DNA from 4 places in the Streptomyces sp. AM25 genome. Region 1 is predicted to be linked to each of the others. Evidence: riboswitches for the same ligand, from Rfam matches in the RefSeq annotation. Region 1 holds a riboswitch; each other region holds the start of a gene.
What was found. Region 1 has a riboswitch for cyclic di-AMP ahead of ACLHRZ_RS40405 (transglycosylase family protein). Riboswitches for the same ligand answer to the same signal wherever they lie in the genome.
Positions count from the first base shown of each region.

Region 2: it holds a riboswitch for cyclic di-AMP, as region 1 does, so the genes downstream of both, ACLHRZ_RS27875 (C40 family peptidase) here and ACLHRZ_RS40405 (transglycosylase family protein) in region 1, are expected to answer to the same signal.
Region 3: it holds a riboswitch for cyclic di-AMP, as region 1 does, so the genes downstream of both, ACLHRZ_RS16240 (M23 family metallopeptidase) here and ACLHRZ_RS40405 (transglycosylase family protein) in region 1, are expected to answer to the same signal.
Region 4: it holds a riboswitch for cyclic di-AMP, as region 1 does, so the genes downstream of both, ACLHRZ_RS09395 (M23 family metallopeptidase) here and ACLHRZ_RS40405 (transglycosylase family protein) in region 1, are expected to answer to the same signal.

Region 1 is NZ_JBKIWN010000138.1:141,180-143,370, forward strand. It holds gene ACLHRZ_RS40400 (LysM peptidoglycan-binding domain-containing protein) at 1-559, shown strand, start outside; cyclic di-AMP (ydaO/yuaA leader) riboswitch at 821-999, shown strand; gene ACLHRZ_RS40405 (transglycosylase family protein) at 1,003-1,755, shown strand; gene eno (phosphopyruvate hydratase) at 2,020-2,191, shown strand, end outside.
Region 2 is NZ_JBKIWN010000023.1:42,215-44,405, forward strand. It holds gene ACLHRZ_RS27865 (hypothetical protein) at 1-251, opposite strand, end outside; gene ACLHRZ_RS27870 (YchJ family protein) at 413-832, shown strand; gene ACLHRZ_RS27875 (C40 family peptidase) at 825-1,292, opposite strand; cyclic di-AMP (ydaO/yuaA leader) riboswitch at 1,297-1,450, opposite strand; gene ACLHRZ_RS27880 (endo alpha-1,4 polygalactosaminidase) at 1,630-2,191, opposite strand, start outside.
Region 3 is NZ_JBKIWN010000010.1:244,752-246,942, forward strand. It holds gene ACLHRZ_RS16235 (PP2C family protein-serine/threonine phosphatase) at 1-650, shown strand, start outside; cyclic di-AMP (ydaO/yuaA leader) riboswitch at 801-970, shown strand; gene ACLHRZ_RS16240 (M23 family metallopeptidase) at 983-2,107, shown strand.
Region 4 is NZ_JBKIWN010000006.1:103,294-105,484, reverse strand. It holds gene ACLHRZ_RS09400 (GntR family transcriptional regulator) at 1-346, opposite strand, end outside; gene ACLHRZ_RS09395 (M23 family metallopeptidase) at 486-1,289, opposite strand; cyclic di-AMP (ydaO/yuaA leader) riboswitch at 1,304-1,459, opposite strand; gene ACLHRZ_RS09390 (M16 family metallopeptidase) at 1,665-2,191, opposite strand, start outside.

The DNA of each region.
Region 1 (2,191 bases):
GTCCGGGGACGCGAAGCCGGCGCCCGGCACGGCCACGCCCGGTGGTTCCGCTTCCACGAGCCCGGCGACCCCGTCGCCCTCGCCCTCCGACGACACCGCGTCGCACGGCAGGCACCGCAAGGACGACCCCGCCCCGGCCCCGTCGACGGGCTCCACGGCGCCCTCCGGCAAGCCCTCGGACACCCCGTCCGGCACGCCGTCCACGGATCCCGCGCACCCGCACCCGTCCCTGCCCGGCACCCCGTCGGACGCCCCGTCCGGCATCCCCTCGGACGCCCCCGGCAACACGGACACCACCACCCCCGGCGGCGGCAAGCACCGTGCGCAGCCGCCCCGCTCCGACGACGGCGGGCGTGTTTCGCGCGGCAGTTCGGATGCCCGCACCGGCGGCCCCACCGACCACGACTACACCGTGCGTCCCGGTGACAACCTGTCAGCCATCGCGGAAGACCATTCGGTGAAGGGCGGTTGGCACTCGTTGTACGAGAACAATCAAAAGGTTGTCGGAAGCGATCCCGACCTCATTCAGCCTGGTCAGCGCCTCGATCTGGGGCAGTAGTGCGGCAGTTCGGGTCGAATGTCCGTTCACGCGGGAAAATGAGACAAGGGTCTCGTTGACTTCCGGCTGGACGGCCTCGGTCCGTTCTTCACGTACCGCCTCCCACCTGCGGAAACATTGGGTTCCCAGGGGTAACTGCAGTCAGTGGTGGCTGAAAAGAGGGGTTTGAACCCGTCGGCCGCCTGTGTTTACCGTCATCACCGCTCGCCACCGCGAGCACCACGGCCGTCACGCCGAATCCTGCCGACGGCCGCGGGAACCGTCGCGCAAGCGCCGTAGGCAGGAGCGGGGGAACCAAGGTAGGTCGCCGCAACGGCCGCCGGTGCAGACCGGAAGCCGGAGCGGCTTGGGGTGAAGCCTGGTGCGCGCAAGCCACTGGGCCGGGCAAACTCACAGCCCGAACCCGACAGCTCACCTCGTAGGCGCCGGTGAGGAAACGACTCATGTCCAAGGGCAAGCATCGCCGTCCGTCCAAGGCCGTCCGCATCGTCACGCTCGCCGGGGTCACCGGCGTCGCCGTTGCCGCCCCGCTGATGGTCGCAACCTCCGCCAACGCCGCTTCGGTGTCCACCTGGGACAAGGTCGCCCAGTGCGAGTCCGGTGGCGACTGGTCGATCAACACCGGTAACGGTTACTACGGCGGCCTGCAGTTCTCGAACTCCTCCTGGGCAGCCGCGGGCGGCACCAAGTACGCCGCGCGCGCCGACCTCGCCTCCAAGAGCCAGCAGATCGCCGTCGCCGAGAAGCTGCTCGCCATGCAGGGCCCGGGCGCCTGGGGCTGCGCCGGCGCCGGCAACCTGAGCTCGGGCGGCGCCAAGGCCGACGTCGACCCCTCGGACTCCGGCTCCTCGTCGAAGTCCTCGAAGTCCTCGAAGTCCGAGCGCAACACCTGGTCGGGCAAGAGCCACGCCGACCGCAGCGAGCGCCAGGCCGCCCCGAAGCACGCCAAGCCGCAGACCTCCGACGACGACTCGTCCGACGAGACCCCGGCGAAGCAGTACGCGCCGAAGCACGCCGCCCCGAAGGAGATCAAGACGGGCGACGGCGAGTACACCGTCAAGGAAGGCGACACCCTCGGCACGATCGCCGACACCCAGAAGGTCAAGGGCGGCTGGGAGAAGCTCTTCGAGCGCAACAAGGACGTCGTCGACAACGCCGACCTGATCTTCCCGGGCCAGAAGCTGCACCTCAGCTGAGCAGCCTCGTAGCCCAGCGGACCGCCCCGCTCCGATGCGTCCTCCCCCCGAGCCGCATCGGAGCGGGGCTCCGCCGTTCCGGAGTCCTGCAGGATCACGACCTGCAAGATCACGTCCCCGCTGGGCGAACGCACCGGCCATTCGCCCCGTGATCTCGGCTTTTGTGCCAATTTTCGGTTCGGGTCGCGGGCCGAGGGCAGGCGCAGCCTCCGGGGCCCGTTAGGCTCGTGCTGCAGAACTCCAGCACACACGAAGGAGACCCTCGTGCCGTCCATCGACGTCGTCGTAGCTCGCGAGATCCTCGACTCGCGAGGCAACCCCACGGTCGAGGTCGAGGTCGGCCTCGACGACGGCTCCACGGGCCGTGCCGCCGTGCCGTCCGGCGCCTCCACCGGTGCCTTCGAGGCCATCGAGCTCCGTGACGGCGACCCCAAGC
Region 2 (2,191 bases), on a different contig from region 1:
GTCGACCGCAGCCGCCGCTGCAGTTCCTGCAACGCCGCCGTGTCCGGGGTCTTCGAGCGGGCTTCCGTGCCGATCCGGGATGCGAGCAGCAGCGTCTCGCCGAGGTTGCCCACCGTGTCCAGCGACTCCGCCGCAGCGGGCCCCGGCGTGGCGGGCGGTGCGTCCGACGCGAGCGCGGGACCGGCGATCAGCAAGGCGAGCGTGCCGCACACGGCGGCCGCGGCAGTGGAGGGAAACGGGTTCAGGCGCATGCCGTCACCCTTGGTGGAGGGCCTCCGGGCCGCAACCGGCGGACGGCCCCGGCCCCGCGCCCGGACGGGCCCCGCAGTAAACCTGACCTGCGCGTATGTCAAACCGGCAAGCCGATGACCACCGTGCGGCCGAACGGGTTCCCATCCGGCACAATCAAGACGTGTCCAGATCCAGCGCACGTCCCCGGCCGGCCGTCGGCCCCGCCTCGCCCTGCCCCTGCGGGCTCGGCGACACGTACCAGAACTGCTGCGGCGCCTTCCACAGCGGGCAGAAGACCGCGCCCACGGCCGAACGCCTGATGCGCTCGCGCTACGCCGCCTTCGTCGTCCGCGACACCGCGTATCTGCTGCGCAGCTGGCACTCCAGCACCCGGCCCGCGCACCTCGATCTCGACCCCGAGATGCGCTGGACCGGGCTGGACGTCCTGGCGACGACGGACGGCAGCCCGTTCCACCAGGAGGGCACCGTCGAGTTCCGGGCCCGCTGCAGCGAGCGCGGGCACCAGGACGTCCTGCACGAGGTGAGCCGGTTCGTCCGTGAGGACGGGCGGTGGGTCTACCTGGACGGCGCCGTCACCTGACCCGGCCGTACCAGACGCTGCCGGTCCAGATCTTCTCCAGGCGCACGCGCGTGCCCGGCTTGGGGGCGTGCCAGATCTTGTTGTTCCCGGCGTAGATGCCCACGTGGTACACGTTGCTGCCGGAGTGGAAGAACACCAGGTCACCGGCCTGGCGGGAGCCCGCGGAGAGGTGGCGGGTCGCGTTGTACTGGTCGGCCGCGGTGCGCGGCAGGCGCTTGCCGATCCGCTTGAACGAGTAGAGCGTCAGGCCCGAGCAGTCGAAGCGGTTCGGGCCGGTCGCGCCGTACTGGTAGGGCGATCCCTGCTTGGCGGCCGCGACCCTGAGGGCCTGTTCGCCGGGGGTGGCGGCCTGGGTGCCGGGGACCATGCCCGGCAGCAGGACCGTTGCCGCCACCGCGGCGGCGGCAAGTACGGGAATGCGCGCAGGTATTCGCGGCAGTGCAGAAGGCATTGCAGACATGCCGAAGCCCTTCGTCAGCCGCCTGCGAAAGATGACCTGTCGGGTTCGGGCTGGACGAAGGTGCCCGGCCACGGTCGTGGCTTCACCCCAAGGACCACCGCCATCGTGGTCCGTCGTGCTCGGGTCTCCCGCTCCTGCCGGTCCGTCGAATCGGTTCCGCACCCGGTGCGGTGGCAGGACTCGGCGTCCGCCCGGGTGGCCCGCCTCGGTGACGGGGTCTCATGTTCGAGGGACGATCCTGCACCACCCCGCGCTCGAATTCAGAGCCGAATGGGGCTTCTGTGAACTTCTTCACTTCCGCCCTGTAACTGCAACCACGCCCGCATCTGGCACCCCATCAGCACGGCTTGCGCCACGCATCCAGACCCAGCCGCTTCTGCATCGAGCTCAGCCCGAGCCGCGTCGTTTGGCTGCAGAACTCCCCCGGTTTCAGGTCGTATTCGACGTGAAAGACCGCTTTGTTCGCCTTCACAAAGGGTGTCAGGCGCTCGCACTCCTCGTACTGCGCGCACTGCTCGTTCACCGCGAAGTCGAAGTCACCCAACAGCTGCGGGATCTGCTCCAGGTCGTTCTTCAGCCCCACGGACATCCCCCGGTCGTGCGCGAGCTTCGCCAGCATCCGGTTGAACGCCAACTGGTCGTCGGCAGTCAGCTTGAAGCCCGTCGAGTTGCGGAAGCCCTCCGTCAGGTCCGGCTCCACGGCGTCGAAGCCCTTCTTCCGGCACATGTCGATCCGGGCCGCCATGATCGGCTTCAGGACGTCGAGGCGGCGGATGTCCACCCACTTCTCGCCCTTCCAGCCCTTGTTGTTCGCGCCGAGGACGCCCTTGGGAAAGGTGTTCCTGTCCGGCCGGAAGTCCTCCCACGCGCCGGCGTTGAAGTAGCAGATCACCTTCCGG
Region 3 (2,191 bases), on a different contig from region 1:
CCCGGATCGGCGGCGACCTCTACGCGGTGCAGGACACCCCGCACGGCGTCCGCGTGATCGTCGGCGATGTCCGCGGCAAGGGCCTCGGTGCGGTGGAGGCCGTGGCCGTCCTCGTCGGCGCGTTCCGCGAGGCGGCCGAGCAGGAGCGCACGCTCGAGGGGCTCGCGGCGCGTCTGGAGCACGCGTTGCAGAGGGAGGGCGCACGGCGCGCCAACCTCGATCAGAGCGAGGGCTTCACGACCGCCGTCCTGGCCGAAGTGCCGCCCGGCGCCTCGTCCCTCCGCCTGGTCAACCGCGGCCACCCGCCCCCGCTGCTGCTCCACTCCGCGGGCCGCGTCACCGAGGCGCACCGCGGCCCGGCGGCGCTGCCCCTCGGCCTGGGGGACGTCGGCGCGTGGCCGGACCACGTCCAGGAGTGGGAGTTCCTGCCGGGGACGACGCTCCTGCTCTTCACGGACGGCGTGACGGAGGCGCGCGACGCGGACGGCACCTTCTACGACGCCGAGCGGCGCCTGAGCGGCCGCCAGTTCCGCAGCCCGGACGCCCTCCTGGAGGCCCTGACCGAGGACGTTGCGTGCCACACGGGCGGCGAGACTGCGGACGACATGGCCCTGCTGGCGATCCGCCGCGGACATCCGCACCGTGCGTAATCGATCTTGATCTGAGCGGCACGCCCACCACATGGCAAAACCTGCCCAAGAGCCCCGTGAATTCACGCTTTCGGCTTGGAAATCGGCTGCCGCGTCTATTAACGTTCGATAACGCAGCGCGGTCGTCAAACCGCCGCAAGAGGCGGCACCGTGCGCCTTCGCCGAATCCCGCACGTCTGGCTACACCTGCGCGACCAGCAACTTCAGGGAACCGGGGAACCACAACCCTTGGGGTGAATCGGACCGGCAGCAGCCGGCCCGTAGGGGACCTTCCTCCTCCGAACCCGTCAGCTAACCCGGTAGGCGAGCAGGAAGGAAAGGAGTGCGCCCCGGTGGCGTCCAACGGCCTGTTCCCGGACGGAAGTTCGCACGAACAGCATGAGCCGTACGTTTCGTACGAGCGTGCGCAGCCCCTCCCCGCCGACGAGGAATGGAACCCCGGCGAGGTGCCCGGATCGGCCGTGCGCGGCCGGCACCGGGTCGCCAAACAGCGCGGCGGCTCGATGGCCCGCAGCGGCGCCGTTCTCGGCGTGGGTGTCATCGCCGCGGTCGGCGCGGGCGGTATGGCGAGTGCCCAGGACCGTCCGGCGGCGCCGATATCCGTGCCGGACGTACCGGATCTGAAGGAACTGCCGGAGATGGCCGGAAAACTGCTCGGAGTGGTCGAAGAGGAATCCCCGGCCACCGCCGCCCCGAAGACCGAATCCGCTTCCGCATTGGCGCAGAACGCCGCGGACGCCGGGGAGGCGTTGCGCGCCCGTATCCTCCAGCAGGCCGAGAACCAGCAGGATTCCGCCGAGGAGGCCGCCCGCCAGAGCGAGACGAAGGCCGCGGAGGACGCACACCGCAAGGCCGCTGCGGAACGGACGGCGGAGGCGAAGGCCGAAGCGGAGAAAGAGCAGGAGACTCCGCAAGCCGAGGACAAGGCCGAGGACAAGGCCGAGAACAAGACTGAGGACGGGGCCGGGGACAAGAGCGGGGACAAGACCGGGGACAAGACCGGGGACGGATCCGCCTCCGAAACACCGCAGAAGCCTTCGGCCCCCTCGCCCAGCGAGCACGGCTCGTACGTGCTCCCCGTCGGCTCGTACACCCTCACCGCGGGTTTCGGGCAGTCGGGGAACATGTGGTCCGCGAACCACACCGGCGAGGATTTCGCCGCCCCGACGGGCACGCCCGTCAAGGCGGTCGCCGGCGGCACGATCACCTCGGCGGGCTGGTCGGGCGCGTACGGCTACCGCATCGTCCTGACCCTGGACGACGGCACGGAGCTGTGGTTCTGTCACCTGTCGTCGATGGTGGTCACGTCCGGCAAGGTGGCGGCGGGCGACGTCATCGGACGGGTCGGGGCGACCGGGAACGTCACGGGTCCGCACCTGCATCTGGAGGTGCGGCCGGACGGCGGCGGGCCGGTGGATCCGCTGCCGTGGCTGCGGAACAAGGGCCTCCGGCCGTAGCCGTCGGCCGTGGCCGTGCCCTGATCGGTTCGCACATTCGTACGTCCACTCGTGCGCACATTTGCCCGAGAATGTTCTGCTTCA
Region 4 (2,191 bases), on a different contig from region 1:
GCAGCACCTTCAGATGCGCCTCCGTGCGGCGCTGTGCGGCCCGCGCGGCGCCCAACGGCTCCAGCAGGGCCCGTACTTCGAGCAGGTCGGCGGCCTCCTGGGCGGTCGGCTCGGCCACGCACGCCCCCGCGTGCCGGCGGGTGGTCACGAAGCCTTCGGAGGCCAGCGTGCGCAGGGCTTCGCGCACGGGGACCCGGGAGACGCCGTAACGGCGGGCGAGGAGTTCCTCGATGAGCCGGCTGCCGGGCGGGAAGACGCCGGAAACGATGTCGTCGCGGATCGCGGTGCAGACCGCATGCGTGGAAACACGGCCGCCCTCGCGCGTCCCTCCGCCGTCATCGTTCATGTCCGGCGACTCTATGGCAATCGCATCCGGTTTCCGATGGCACCGCCGTCGCCATGGATGTGTTTTGGCCAGCCGGACTGCACACAACGCAGAGGACCCCGGCCGGAGCCGGGGTCCCTGAAGTCTGCGGAGCGGGCCGTTACAGGCTGACGCCGTGGGCGCGCAGGTAGGCGACCGGGTCGATGTCCGAGCCGTAGGTCGGGGCCGTACGGGCCTCGAAGTGCAGGTGCGGTCCGGTGACGTTGCCGGTCGCGCCGGAGAGGCCGATCTGCTCGCCGGCGGAGACCGTCTGGCCGACGGAGACGCCGATGGACGACAGGTGACCGTACTGGGTGTACGTGCCGTCGTTCATCTTGATGACGATGTTGTTGCCGTAGGCGCCGCCCCAGCCCGCCTCGACGATGGTGCCCGAGCCCACGGCGTGCACCGAAGTGCCGGACTCCGCATGGAAGTCGACGCCGGTGTGGCTGCCGGAGGACCACAGGCCGCTGGAGGCCTTGTACGCGGTGGAGACGTAGGAGCCGTCGATCGGGATCACGAAGAGGTTGAGGCGCTTGCGCTCCTCCTCGCGGGCGGCGCGCTCCTTCTCGGCACGCTCGGCGTCGGCCTTGCGCTGGGCCTCCTCGGCGCGCTTCTTGGCCTCGGCGGCGCGCTGCTTGGCGTCCTTCTCGGCCTGGTGCCGGACGTTGGCCTCGTCCGCCGCGCTGCGCTGCGTCTGGGCCTGGGCGTCGACGTTGCCGGAGATGGCGTCGCTCATCACGATGGCCTGGGTGAGGCCCGTGTCCTCGGTGCGGTGCGCCTCGTCCGCGGCGGCCATCGCCGGTGCGGCGAAACCTGCGACCACGCCGCCTGCGGTGAGGGTGGCTATGCCCGCGAGATTGGCGCCGGAACGGACGGCGCGGCTCGGACGGCGGTGCTTCCCGGTGGGACGGGTGAACGCCATGCTGCGGCTTTTTCCTTTCCTTCCTTCTCGCCTACCGGGTTAGCTGACGGGTTCGGAGCAGGAAGGTCTCCTACGGCTCCCTCGCGAGAGGGACCCGATTCACCCCAAGGGAACGGTGGTTCCCCGGCTCCCCTGGCTCGCGCCGTACGGGGACTCGGCGATGGCGGTCCGGGAGCCGCGGTTGCGGTTCCGGCCTGACGGACTGCCGCCCCGACGCTAATCGCCGTCAGATTCGAACGGCAAACAGAAGCAGGGTTTTATGACGTACGCCACATCGTCACCGTGGAACCTCTGCCTGAAATTGGACATAAGGGAGGCGTGTAAGTCCCTGCGGGCCCACACGCCTCCCTCGCTGCGGCTATTCCTGACGAACCGTCAGGCGGAGATCACGGTCACCTCGCCGATGCCCAGCGCCCGGACCGGCTCCTCGATCTGCGCAGCGTCGCCGACGAGAACGGTCACCAGACGGTCGGCCGGGAAGGCGCTCACGACGGCCGCCGTGGCCTCCACCGTGCCGGTGTCCGCGAGACGTTCGTACAGCCGCGCCTGGAAGTCGTCCGGCAGGTGCTGCTCGACCTGGTCCGCCAGCGTGCCCGCGACGGCGGCCGCCGTCTCGAACTTGAGCGGTGCGACGCCGACGAGGTTCTGCACGGCCGCGTCCCGCTCGGCCTCCGTCAGGCCCTCCGCCGCGAGGGTGCGCAGCACCGTCCAGAGGTCCTCCAGCGCGGGGCCGGTGTTGGGGGTGTCCACCGAGCCGCTGATGGCGAGCATGGCGGCGCCCGTCCCGTCCGGCCCCGAGCGCAGTACCTGGCCGAAGGCGCGCACGCCGTAGGTGTAGCCCTTCTCCTCGCGCAGGACGCGGTCCAGGCGGGAGGTGAGGGTGCCGCCGAGGCAGTAGGTGC